Rhodobacter capsulatus SB 1003: one gene and its partner. The protein of the gene in region 2 interacts with the protein of the main gene of each other region in a pairwise test. Links are inferred from orthologs where the notes say so. Each region holds a gene or a part of one and is shown on either strand. Other genes may lie near its edges.

What was found. The genes of interacting proteins can lie anywhere in the genome.
Region 1: the proteins of RCAP_RS10715 (region 2) and RCAP_RS16150 interact in binary tests that used the Escherichia coli proteins (3 or more experiments, as listed by UniProt). The link is inferred for Rhodobacter capsulatus SB 1003 from one-to-one orthologs.

The regions. Positions count from the first base shown.
Region 1 is NC_014034.1:3,465,645-3,471,053, forward strand. What follows is about bases 2,536-5,409. They hold RCAP_RS16150 (aminotransferase class V-fold PLP-dependent enzyme), read right to left. Parts: upstream 4,616-5,409; coding sequence 3,455-4,615; downstream 2,536-3,454. Other genes in these bases: nifV (homocitrate synthase), read right to left, coding at 2,536-3,443; RCAP_RS18705 (NifU family protein), read right to left, coding at 4,618-5,025; RCAP_RS16160 (iron-sulfur cluster assembly accessory protein), read right to left, coding at 5,036-5,356. In the rest of the region: nif-specific transcriptional activator NifA, read right to left, coding at 1-1,690; nitrogenase stabilizing/protective protein NifW, read right to left, coding at 1,930-2,268; more of nifV, read right to left, coding at 2,298-2,535. UniProt on the Escherichia coli protein: Master enzyme that delivers sulfur to a number of partners involved in Fe-S cluster assembly, tRNA modification or cofactor biosynthesis. Catalyzes the removal of elemental sulfur from cysteine to produce alanine.
Region 2 is NC_014034.1:2,328,237-2,335,488, reverse strand. Bases 1-2,833 are described here. They hold RCAP_RS10715 (sulfurtransferase TusA family protein), read right to left. Parts: upstream 1,630-2,833; coding sequence 1,372-1,629; downstream 1-1,371. Other genes in these bases: RCAP_RS10705 (penicillin-binding protein 1A), read left to right, coding at 2,591-2,833; RCAP_RS10710 (cytochrome c biogenesis CcdA family protein), read left to right, coding at 1,721-2,479; RCAP_RS10720 (Rne/Rng family ribonuclease), read left to right, coding at 1-1,313. Outside these bases: more of RCAP_RS10705, read left to right, coding at 2,834-5,152; RCAP_RS18960 (DUF1127 domain-containing protein), read right to left, coding at 5,464-5,628; gap (type I glyceraldehyde-3-phosphate dehydrogenase), read right to left, coding at 5,807-6,808; RCAP_RS10695 (hypothetical protein), read right to left, coding at 6,947-7,090; RCAP_RS10690 (flagellar motor switch protein FliG), read right to left, coding at 7,192-7,252. UniProt on the Escherichia coli protein: Sulfur carrier protein involved in sulfur trafficking in the cell. Part of a sulfur-relay system required for 2-thiolation during synthesis of 2-thiouridine of the modified wobble base 5-methylaminomethyl-2-thiouridine (mnm(5)s(2)U) in tRNA.

The sequences.
Region 1 (5,409 bases), 1.1 Mb from region 2 along the record:
GGCGCGGGGTCATGCCCAAAAGCCGCGCCGCCTTCGCCTGCACCCAACCCGCGCTTTCGAGCGCCCGCAGCAGCTCTTCGCGGCTCAGCTGCGCGGTCTTGGTGCGCAGCGGCACCTCCTCGCGCGGCGGCGCTTCGGGCGCGGGCTCGGGCGCAGGGGCGGGTTCGGGCGGCGGCGCGCTCACCCGGACCGTCGGCGTGATCACCCGCCCCACCGCCAGCCCGCCGATCGGCGAGGTGCCGTCCTGCAGCCGGAACAGTTCCGCCGAAAGGCAGGCCCCCTGCCGACAGGCCAGTTCCTCGGCCAGAACGATCGCCCCATCCGAAAGCGCCGCGGCCCGGTTCACGCAGTTTTCCAGCTCGCGCACATTGCCCGGAAACTGGCAGCGGCAGATCTGGTCAAAGGCATCGGCGGCGAATTTGACATTGGTGGCGTTCTGCTTGTTGAACCGGTCCAGGAACAGCTGCGCGAGCGGCTTGATGTCGCTCTTGCGGTTGCGCAAGGGCGGCAGCACGATCGGCACGACGCAGATGCGGAAATAAAGATCGGCGCGGAACTGGCCCCGCGCGACGGCGTCTTCCAGGTCGCGGTTCGTCGCGGCGACGATGCGGGTATCGACCTTGATCGTCTTCGCGCCGCCGACGCGCTCGAACTCGCCCTCCTGCAGCACGCGCAGCAGTTTCGACTGAAAGGCCGGGCTGATCTCGCCGATCTCGTCCAGAAACAGCGTGCCGCCATCGGCCAGTTCGAACCGGCCCTTTTTCAGCGCGGTGGCGCCGGTGAAGGCGCCTTTCTCATGGCCGAAAAGTTCCGATTCCAGAAGGGTTTCCGAAAGCGCGGCGCAGTTGACGCGGATGAACGGGCCTTTCGCGCGGGGGCTTTGGGCGTGCACGGCGCGGGCGAACAATTCCTTGCCGGTGCCGCTTTCGCCGCGCAGCAAAACCGGCATCCGGGTGGAGGCGACGCGCTTGATCTGCGCCACCACCTCGGCGATGGCGGGGCTGGAGCCGACGATGCCATCGAGGCTGACCGGCGCCGCCGGGCCGCGCTGTTCGGTGACGGTCTGCAGCATGCGGCGGGTGTCTTCGAGCGCGCGTTCGCGGTCGCGCGCGATGCGGCGGCGAAAGCGCAGCGCCTGTTCGAGGAGCGAGGCGACCATCGTCAGCACCCGCACATCGGCATCGGAAAAGCCCGACCGGTTGTGGTCATGGCTGCGATAGGCGGCCAGGACGCCGAGGACGAAATGGCTGCGTTCGGGGTCGCGCAGCGGCACGGCGATCAGCGTCTGGCCCGCGTCGCGCAGCCGTTTCGGCACCGCCTCGGCGCCGAATTCGGCGGCCAGATCAAAGCTGACGAAAGGCACGCCGGAGCGAAAGACGATCCGCGCCACGGCATCGGGCAGCACATCCGCGGCGGGGGCCTCGGGGCTGCGCTGAAAGGCCGTCGCGGCGATGACATAGGGGTTCACCCCCGCGCCCTCGCCCGGCTCGGCCAGAAGCGCCAGCACCCCATGGCGCAGATCGAGGAAAGACGACAGCACGTTGAAGATCTGCGGCACCTCCGCCACCGGATCCGGCGCCGCCGCAAAGGTCTTCGCGATCTCGTAAAGCGCATCCAAGGCAAGGCGGTCGGCGATCGACTGCGTCGAGCGACGCCGCGGCGAGGCGGGGCGGGATTGTTGATCGGTCATGCAGTCACCCCCTCACAGGAAGGAATTTCCGCGGCGGATGACCCGGGGCAAGGGACTCGGGCGGCAGCCGCTGCAGTCGGGACTTCTGCACTGACCATAGGGCATGGGCGAAAAAAGGCACGTCTTCCGACGCGTCCGGCAGGCAAGTTCGGTTCATTTTTGCAAGGTCACCGGGTCGATTGCGCAATTATGCGGCGAACCGGCCCCGGGGGCCGGAAAATCTGGCAGATTGCAGGCGGTCAGGATTTGATCACTTTCAGCGTTTCAAGGCCGACGAAGCGGGCTTTGCGTTTCGCGGCCTCGGTTTCGAAGACCTTGAAGACCTTTTCCTTGAGCGGCGTCGAGGCGACGAAATCGGCCTGCGCCCGCAGCAGCGCATCGCGCGCGCGCTCAAAGATCCCGTCTTCGGTCAGGCCGGTCATGTCGGTCTCGCGCAGATAGGCGCCGAAGCGCTTCATGATGTGCAGCCGGGACGAGTTCAGCACCTCGCGGATCGGCTCGACGCCCAGGAAGGCGAAGATTTCCTCGGCCGAGGACAGTTTCGTCAACGCCGCAAGCGTGGGGCTTTCGGGGGTCATCTGGGTCTCCTTCATTCACGTTCGGGCAATCAGGTTCGGGGCGACGGGCGGGCGAGCCGCGCCACCATGCGGCGCAGATCCCCGGCCTCGACGGGGCGTTTCACCCGCACGGCATGGGCGCGCAACAGCGGCTTCAGCCGGTCGAGCACGGCATCGTCGGCGGGCAGGCCCGCCTCCAGCAGGGCGGCGCGCAGACCGGCGCTGCCCGAATGCTTGCCGATCACGATCTGCCGTTCGCGGCCAAAGCGGGCGGGGGCGCAGCGCGGGTCTTCGTAGGTGTCGGCGCGTTTGAGGATCGCATCGACATGGATGCCGGATTCATGCGCAAAGACCATCGCCCCGGTGATCGGCTTTTGTGGCGGCAGCGCCCGGCCCGAGGCCTTGGCGACGACGGCGGAAAGTTCGGGCAGCGCGCAAAGATCAAGCCCGGTGTCGATCCCCCCGGCTTCCAGCGCGGCGCCGACCTCTTCCAGCGCGGCATTGCCCGCGCGTTCGCCCAGCCCGTTCACCGTGACCGACAGATGCGTCGCCCCGGCATGGGCGGCCATGATCGTATTCGCCGTCGCCATGCCGAAATCATTGTGGGCATGCATCTCGATCGGCAGGGAGATCCGCGCCGAAAGCTCGGCCACAAGCCGAAACGCGCCCAGCGGATCCAGCAAGCCAAGCGTGTCGGCGATGCGGAACCGGATGGCGCCCGCGGCGGCGGCGACCTCGGCCAGACGGATCAGGAAGTCGGGATCGGTGCGGCTGGCATCCTCGGCGCCGACCGAGACCTGCAGGCCGCGATCACTGGCGCAAAAGACCAAAGCCGCGGTCTCGCGCAAGATCCAGTCGCGATCGACGCGCAGCTTGCCCTCCAGCTGCGCGGTGGAGGTGGGCACCGCGAAATGCACCCGCTTGACCCCGGTTTTCTGCGCCATGTCCAGATCATGCATCCGCAGCCGACACCAGACGACAGGCGTCGCATGGGCGATTTCGGCGACGACGGCGCGGATTTCGGCGACCTCGGCCCAGCCCATCGCGGCGATGCCGACCTCGATCTCCGCCACGCCCGCCCGGTCCAGCGCCCGGGCGATGGCCTTCTTTTCGGCCAAGGAAAAGGCCACCCCGGCGGTCTGTTCGCCGTCGCGCAGGGTGGTGTCGCAAAGCGCAAGCGTCCGGTCGGGTGTCATCCTCTTTCCCCTCAGGCGGTTACGGGAACGGGGCGCAGCTCGGCCAGGATCTCGGGCAGGATGGCCAGCACGCGGGACAGTTCGGCGGCGGTGGTGTCGGCGGAAAGCGAGAACCGCACGACGCCATGCGCCGCGGTAAAGGGCACGGCCATGGCGCGGGTGACATGGCTGGGTTCCATCGCGCCCGAGGCACAGGCCGAGCCGGTCGAAATGGCGATGCCCGCCCGGGCGAGTTTCGTCAGCACCGCCTCGCTGTCGATGCGGTCAAAGGCGAGGGTGCAGGTATTGGCCAGCCGGTTGGCGGGATCGCCCAGCCGCTGACAGCCGCCCAAGGCCAGGATTCCGGATTCCAGCCAGTCGCGCAGCGTCGCGATGCGCGAAAGATCGGCCGCCATCCGCGCCGCGACGATCTCGGCCGCCAGGCCCATGCCGACCAGCGCGGGTACGTTTTCGGTGCCTGCCCGGCGGCCGCGTTCCTGCTTGCCGCCGCGCAGAAGCGGGCGAAAGGCCACGCCCTTGCGCAGGTACAGCGCCCCTACCCCCTTCGGCCCGTGGAACTTGTGACCCGAAAGCGACAGCATGTCGATTTCGGTATCCGCAAGCGACATCGGCAGCTTGCCCACCGCCTGCACGGCATCGGTGTGAAACAGCGCCCCCGCCGCATGGGCCTCGGCGGCGAGCTGCGGCACCGGAAAGATCGTGCCGGTTTCGTTGTTCGCCCACATGATCGAGGCAACGGCCACCCGGTCCGACAGCGCCGCCCGATAGGCCGCAAGGTCCAGCCGCCCCAGATGATCGACCGGAATGCGATGCACCCGCACGCCCTCGGTCTTTTCCAGATCGGCGGCCAGCATCAGGATGGCCGGATGTTCGACGGCGGAAATGATGATCTCGCGCCGCCCGTCCTGCACCGCCAGCGCCGAGCGGATCGCGGTGGTATTCGCCTCGGTCCCGCCCGAGGTGAAGAGGATCTCCTGTTCCGAGGCGGCGCCGATCAGCGCGGCGACGGCAAGCCTTGCCTTGCGCAGCCCCAGCCCCGCCTGCGCCCCGAAGCCATGGCCCGAGGAGGCATTGCCGAAATGCTCGGTGAAATAGGGCAGCATCGCCGCCACGACCTCGGGGAAAACCCGGGTGGTGGCGTTGTTGTCAAGGTAGATGGCGGGCTGGGTCATGGTCAGTGCCGGATGTCGGGGATGACGCGGAAGGGGCGGCCAAGGACGTCGGTGATGCGCTTTTGCACGCCGTACAGGGTTTGCCCCGCCAGCATGCAGCCCGCACAGGCGCCCGACAGATGCACGATCACCTTGGCGCCCTCGACCCGCACCAGTTCGATATCGCCGCCGTCGCGGCGGAAGGTCGGGCGCATTTCGTCGATCAGGGCGCGGATGCGGGTCACCTCGTCGTCAGCGGCGGCGGCGGCATCCGTCGCCGCTTCGGGGGTGTCCGCCTGCGCGAGCTTGGCGAAGCGGTCGCGCAGCGCGCTGGCATCGGGGGCGGCCTGCCCGGCGGCCCGACGCGCGGCCGCGGCGGCGGCGGGCGGCGGCGCGGGCGATTTCGTGTCGTCGTCTTGCATGTCGCGCATCGCTTTCCCCTCAGCAGAAGGATTTGCCGCAGCCGCAGGCGCTTTTGGCGTTGGGGTTGTCAAAGGTGAACCCGGCGCCTTCCAGGTTGCTGACGAAGTCGATCTTCGTGCCCTCGATATGTTCGCGGGTCAGCGGGTCGATCAGCACGGTGACCTCGCCAAAGGTCAGGCTGGCATCGTCGGGCTGGGCTTCCAGCTCCAGCGCCATGCCGTATTTCAGCCCGGCGCAACCGCCTGCCTGCACCATCAGGCGCAGCCCGGCAACGGGTTGACCGGCGCCCTCGATGGCGGCCTTGATCGCTTCCTGGGCGGGTTGGGTGATCTCGATCATGACGCTCTCCCCTGTGATGCGTTCATCAGGGATGCAGCAAGAAGCGTGCCAAC
Region 2 (7,252 bases):
TGGAAGAGCGGAAGAACAACGCCGCCGTCGAGAAGCGTCTGAAAGAGAAGCTGAAAACCGACCGCGCGCGGATTCAGGTGGGGCGGATCTCGGGCTTCGGCCTGATGGAGATGTCGCGTCAGCGGCTGCGTCCGGGGATGCTGGAATCGACCACGCAGCCCTGCCCGCATTGCCATGGCACCGGGCTGATCCGGTCCGATGACAGTCTGGCGCTGCAGGTTCTGCGCGCGATCGAGGAAGAGGGCACCCGGAAACGGAGCCGCGAGGTGCTGGTGAAATGCCCGGTCGCCGTCGCCAACTATCTGATGAACGCCAAGCGCGAACATATCGCTTCGATCGAGGCGCGCTATGGCATGGCGGTGCGGATCGAGGCTGATCCGACGCTGGTCAGCCCCGATTTCAGCATCGAGAAGTTCAAGACCGCGACCCGGATCGTGCCCGAGGTGCATAGCGCCGTCGTGCATGCCAGCGCCGAGCTGATGGCCGAGATCGACGAGGAAGAGATCGTCGAGGAGGAAGAGGACGAGGTCGAAGAGGCCGCGCCCGCGGTGGCTGCGGCCGCGACGGGCGAACCCGGCGAAGGCGCGCCGAAGAAGAAGAAACGGCGTCGGCGGCGGCGGAAGAAAAACGGCGCTCCGGGCGGGACCGATCTGGCGGCCGAGGGCGACGAGGGAGATGAGGGCGAGGACGACGGCGAGGACGAGGGCGACGATGCCTCGGACGAGGATGCCGCCGAAGACGCCGCCCGCGCCGCGGCGGCGGCCGAGCTGGCCGAGGTGAGCCTGCCGATTCTGGACGCCGAAGCGTCGGCGCCCGTGGCCGAGGCGGTTGCCGAAGCGGAAGCCGCGCCCGAAGCGCCGGCGCCGAAGGCGAGCCGGTCGCGGTCGCGCACCAGCAAGGCGAAGAAGGAGGCCGAGGTTGTCGAGGGCGCGGAAGCGCCGGTGAAGAAGACCCGGACCCGCACGACCTCGAAGGCGAAGAAGGAAGCCGAGGCGGCCGCCGCGGCGGCGGCTGCGGCCGCAGCGGAAGCGGAAGCCCCCGTTGCCGAGGCTGCGCCCGCGCCGGTTGCCGAAGCCGAGGCTGCCGAAGCCCCGGCCCCGGTCGAGGCGGTGGTCGAAGCCGCGCCGGGTGTCGAGGCCGCGCCCGAGCCGGTCGTCGAAACTGCGCCCGCGCCGGTGGCGGATGTGGCCCCCGAGGCTGCGCCCGAACCCGAGGCCGAACCCGAGGCTGGGTCTGAACCCGAAGCCGAGACGGATCCGGGCACGCCCGAGGATCCGAAGCCGAAGAAACGCGGCTGGTGGTCGCTGGGCTGAGCCCCGCAGACCGGAAAACCGAAACGCCGGGCCCTGGCCCGGCGTTTTGCTGTGTCGCTCAGCTTTCGGGATCGGGCCGGTCCGGGCCGCGCGCGACGGTGTAGATCAGCACGCCCGCGACCTCCCGGGCCGCGACAAGGGAATGGCCGGATTGGGCGCAGAAATGCGGCACGTCGATCCAGCTGGCGCGGTCGGTCGCCTGCATCTCGACCACGGCGCCTTCGGGCAGGCCGCGCAGGGCCTTGGCCAGCCGCAACACCGGCAGCGGGCACAAAAGGCCGCGCAGATCGAGCGAAAGGGCAGGGGCTGTCGTCATGGGGCGGGCGTAACGCCCGGGCGCGGCCCTGTCCACGGCAATGTGAGCCGTGCCCCGGTGACGCCGGGCCGCAGCCCTGCTAGAAAGGCGCATGACGCCGACTGACCTTCTCTTCGACGCGGGCTTCCTGACCGCCGCCGCCACCGCCTTTCTGGCCGGAGTGCTGTCGTTTCTCAGCCCCTGCGTGCTGCCGATCGTGCCGCCCTATCTGGCCTATATGGGCGGGGTGACGGTCAGCGACATGGGCGCGGGCCGCCCCGCCGCGCGCGGGCCGGTGCTGCTGGCGGCGCTGTTCTTCGTGCTTGGCCTGTCGACCGTGTTCCTGATGATGGGGCTGGGGGCCTCGGCGCTGGGGCAGGCTTTGGGCGCGTGGAAGGACACTCTCGCCAAGGTCTCGGGCCTTGTGGTGATGATCTTCGGCGCGCATTTCATCGGCGTCTATCGAATCGGCTTTCTCGACCGCGAGATGCGCTTTGACACCGGCGATCAGGGCGGCTCGGCGCTTGGCGCCTATCTGCTGGGCCTGGCCTTCGCCTTCGGCTGGACGCCCTGCCTTGGCCCGGTTCTGGGCACGATCGCCTCGATGGCGATGGCCGAGGGCACGATCGGCCGCGGCATGGGCCTTTTGTCCGCCTATGCCGCCGGGCTGGGCCTGCCCTTCCTGATCGTGGCCGCCTTCTTTCCCAGCCTCGGCGGGGCGTTGGCCTTCATGCGCCGCAACATGGGCCGGATCGAGAAGATCTCGGGCCTGCTGCTCTGGACGATCGGGCTGATGATGCTGACCGGGCAGCTCTCGGATCTGTCGTTCTGGCTGCTTGACACCTTCCCGGCGCTGGCGGAGCTGGGCTGATCCCGGCGGGTTCCCGCGGGCGTTTCGTGGTATACAGGAACTTGCTTTGACCCGATCTGCGCCCCGCGCTATAGGGGCGGCAACGGGCCAGATGGCCTTTGGGGGTGCTCCTTGATCCGCTTCATCCTGTCTTCGCTCGGGGGGGTCTTCTCCTGGATCGTCACCGCGCTGTTCTTTGTCGCGCTGACCATCGGCGGCATCTTCTACATGTATTCGCGCAACCTGCCGAGCCATGAGCAGCTGGCGCAATACACGCCGAAGACGATCAGCCGGATCTATTCGGGCGAGGGCCGATTGATCGACGAATTCGCCCAGGAACGCCGGATTTTCGTGCCGATCCAGGACATTCCCGACATCGTCAAGGAAGCCTTCGTCTCGGCCGAGGATCAGAACTTCTACATCCACAAGGGCTATGACGCGCAGGGCATGGTGGCCGCGCTTTACGCCGCGGTGAAATCGGGCGGGCGCGACATGCGCGGGGCCTCGACGATCACGCAGCAGGTGATGAAGAACTTCCTGCTCGACGGCTCGCGCTCGGCCGAGCGCAAGATCAAGGAGCTGATCCTCGCCTCGCGCGTCGAACAGGCCTTGTCCAAGGATCGGATCCTTGAGCTTTATCTGAACGAGATCTTCCTCGGGCAGAATTCCTATGGCGTCGCCGCCGCGGCCCAGACCTATTTCAACAAGCCGCTGACCGCGCTGACCATTTCCGAGGCCGCCTATCTGGCGGCGCTGCCTAAGAAACCGGCCGAGCTGCATCCGGTGCGCAACTACGAAGAGGCGCGGCTGCGGCGCAACTACGTGCTGCGGCGGTTGTTCGAGGACGGTCACATCACGAAAGCGCAGATGGAGGCCGAACAGGCGACCGAGCTGCGGTCCGTGCAGCGCGGCGATTACGAGACCTTCCGTCAGGCGCTGCCGCCGCGCGACTATTTCACCGACGAGATCCGTCGGCAGCTGTCGAAAAGCTTCGGACAGGATGAATTCTTCGGCGGCGGTCTGACGATCCGGGCGACGGTGGACCCGAAGCTGCAGCGGCAGGCGGCAAAGGCGCTGCAGGAGGCTTTGGAGAAATACGACCGCGGTCAGGGCGTCTGGCGCGGCACCGGGGTGCGGATTGCCGCCGACAAGCTGGGCGACGCGGCGGGCTGGCGCGCGGCGCTGGCCGCGGTGCCGACCGACAAGGCGCCGCGCGATGTTGAAGGCTGGCATGTGGCGGTGGTGCTGGAGCTGACCGACAAGGAGGCCCGCATCGGCATCGAGGGGGTGGACGAAGACGCGGACGGCCACTGGATCCCGGCCAATGACGTGACCTGGGCGCGCAAGCGGCTGGCGGATGGCAAGCTGGGGCCGCGGGCGAAACGGGCCTCGGATCTGGTCGATGTCGGCGATGTCGTGCTGGTGCGGGCGGTGACGAAGGACGAGGACGGCAGTTTCCTGCGCTGGTCGCTGCGGCAGGTGCCGGTGGTCGGCGGGGCCTTTGTCGCGATGGACGTGCATACCGGGCGCGTGCTGGCGATGCAGGGCGGCTTTTCCTATCAGGCCTCGGTCTTCAACCGCGCGACGCAGGCGATGCGGCAGCCCGGCTCGAACTTCAAGCCCTTCGTCTATGCGGCGGCGCTCGACAGCGGCTTCAGCCCGGAAACGATCGTCGTCGATGCGCCGATCGAGGTGGACACGCCGCAGGGCCTGTGGCGGCCGAAGAACGCCTCGAACAAATATTACGGGCCGACGCCGTTGCGCACGGGGCTTGAGCAGAGCCGGAACCTGATGACGGTGCGGATCGCGCAGGAAGTCGGCATGGATGTGGTGGCGGGCTATGCCGAACGCTTCGGGGTCTATGATCCGATGGGGCAGTTCCTGGCCAATTCGCTCGGCTCGCAGGAAACCACGATGTACAAGCTGATCTCGGCCTATGCGATGTTCGCCAATGGCGGGCAGCGGGTGGAGCCGACGCTGGTCGACCGGGTGCAGGACCGCTGGGGGCGGACGATCTATCGCCATGACGCGACGACGACCTGCCCGGATTGCGGCAATCCCGACCTGTCCGCGGGGCTGGGGCCGCGGGTGCGCTCGGACCGGGAACAGGTGATCAATGCGATCACCGCCTATCAGATGATCTCGCTGATGGAAGGCGCGGTGAAGCGCGGCACCGGGACCGGGGTCAACCTGCCGGTGCCGGTGGCGGGCAAGACCGGGACGACGAATGACGCGAAAGACGTGTGGTTCACCGGCTTCACCTCGAACATCGTGGCCTCGTGCTACATGGGCTATGACCAGCCGCGCACGTTGGGGCCGGGGGCTTACGGCGGCACGCTTTGCGTGCCGGTGTTCAACGAGTTCATGCAGGAAGCGGTGAAGGATTACGGCGGCGCGGCCTTCAAGGTGCCGCCGGGGGGCTATTGGCAGAAATACAACCGCTTCACCGGCGAGAAGCTGCCCGATGACGCCACCGGCGATTTCGTGCAGGCGGAATATCTGCGCGAGGGCCAGGAGATGCGCTCGCTTGGGCAGATCGTCGATGGCGGCTTTGCGATGGGCGAGAACCTGCCGCTGTTCGCGCAGGGCGAGACCGACACCGACACGACGGCGGTGACGACCTCGACCGGGGAACAGCGGGTGATCCCGAAGAAGGCGACCTTCGGATCCCTGTCCGCGGGCGGTCTTTACTAAGGGATTTCGCCGAGGCGATGCCTCGGCGACCCGCCGGGGGCCCCCGGGACCCCCGGGATCTTTGGCCCCAGGTGAAAGCCGCCCGGGCCGCCGGTGATCCGGGGCCCCGCATGCGCGCCCCGGCTTTTTCTTGGCGCAAATACGCCGGGGGTGCGGGGCCGCGCCCGGGTCGCCGCGCCTGCGCGGCGAAATTCCTCTCCGCCATCGGCCGATCCGTGCGGCGCTCTGCGCGCCGTTGCCGCCCTTGGCGGAGGCCAAGCCGAAAAAGGGGCCCCGCAGGGCCCCAGGTTTCGCGACGATGCGAAGGGAGGTCAGTGACCATAGACCGCGCGATGCGCGAGGTCTTCGGCATCTTGCGGCGAAATCCCCAGATCGCGGCTCAGCCGCGGGCTCAGCCGGGCGATCTCGTCGCGGGTGCGGCGATAGCGGGCGTGACGTTCGGCAGAAGCGATCAGGCGGGAGAGGAGGCGTTTCATCTTTCAGGTCCAGGTGGTCAGTTTTCTTGACCGGAAGATGCGCTTTTCGGGCATCTCCCGCAACCGACGTTCCGGCAATGCCGCGATGCGGCACCTGCAACGGTTGTCTGCGCCGCACCCCCGCCATGCAAAAGGGGCAGCCCTGCGGCTGCCCCCTGAAACGGTCCGGATCTTGCGATCAGATCAGCTTGCCCATCGCCACGGCGGTATCCGACATGCGGTTCGAGAAGCCCCATTCGTTGTCGTACCAGGTCAGGATGCGCACCATCGTGCCGTCCATCACCTTGGTCTGATCCATGTGGAAGACCGAGGAATGCGGGTCGTGGTTGAAGTCCGACGAGACATTCGGCTGGTCGGTGAAGCCGAGCACGCCTTTGAGCGGGCCATTGGCGGCGGCGCGGATCGCGTCATTCACCTCGGCGACGGTGGTGGCGCGCTTGGCTTCGAACACGAGATCGACGACCGAGACATTCGGCGTCGGCACGCGGATGGCGACGCCGTCAAGCTTGCCCTTGAGTTCCGGCAGCACGAGGCCGACGGCCTTGGCGGCGCCGGTCGAGGTCGGGATCATGCTCAGCGCGGCGGCGCGGGCGCGGTAGAGATCCTTGTGCATCGTGTCGAGCGTCGGCTGGTCGCCGGTGTAGCTGTGGATCGTCGTCATGAAGCCCTTTTCGATGCCGATCGCATCGTTGAGGACCTTGGCCACCGGCGAGAGGCAGTTCGTGGTGCAGGACGCGTTCGAAACGATGATGTCATCTTTCGTCAGCGTGTCGTGGTTGACGCCGAAGACGATGGTCTTGTCGGCATTGTCGCCCGGCGCCGAGATCAGCACGCGTTTCGAGCCGTTTTGCAGGTGGGCGGCGCATTTTTCCTTGGAGGTGAAGATGCCGGTGCATTCCATCGCCACATCGACATTGCCCCAGGGCAGTTCGGCCGGGTTGCGGATCGCGGTGACCTTGATCGGGCCGCGGCCGACGTCGATCCAGTCTTCGCCGGTCGTCACCGTGGCCGGGAAACGGCCGTGAACGCTGTCGAACCGCAGCAGGTGGGCGTTGGTTTCCACCGGGCCGAGATCGTTGATCGCCACGACTTCAATATCGGTCCGCCCCGATTCGATGATCGCGCGCAGCACGTTGCGCCCGATGCGTCCGAATCCGTTGATCGCCACCTTCACCGCCATCTCAGCCTCCTTTGGCTCGGTCCTCAAGTCGCCGCTACCTTGGTCAAGATGCAGGAAAGGTCAACAGCAGAAACCAGTTCCGACACAATTTCGACCGGGGAAACCGCGCTTGCGGCGCCGTTCGCGCTCGCGCCAGCGCTAACGCCAGAAGGCGATCCAGTCGATCAGCAGAAAGGTCTTGCGGGCCAGGAACAGAAATCCCGCGCCTTGCGCGAAAACCGCATCGGCCAGGAAAGCCAGAGCCAGAACCAGCCCCAGCCGGATCGCGATGGTATTGGTCATCTGCCGCCCCCGCTGTCAGGACGGGGGCCGCTGCCCCGCCGCGCGCAGGATAGAGGAGGCCGCGGCCGGGGTGAAGCCCGACCGGGCGCGGGCGGGCCGGGTTACTCCGAATCCTCGGCGACGAGGAAGATCTCGCCCTTTGACTCGAGGTCGCGGATCGCG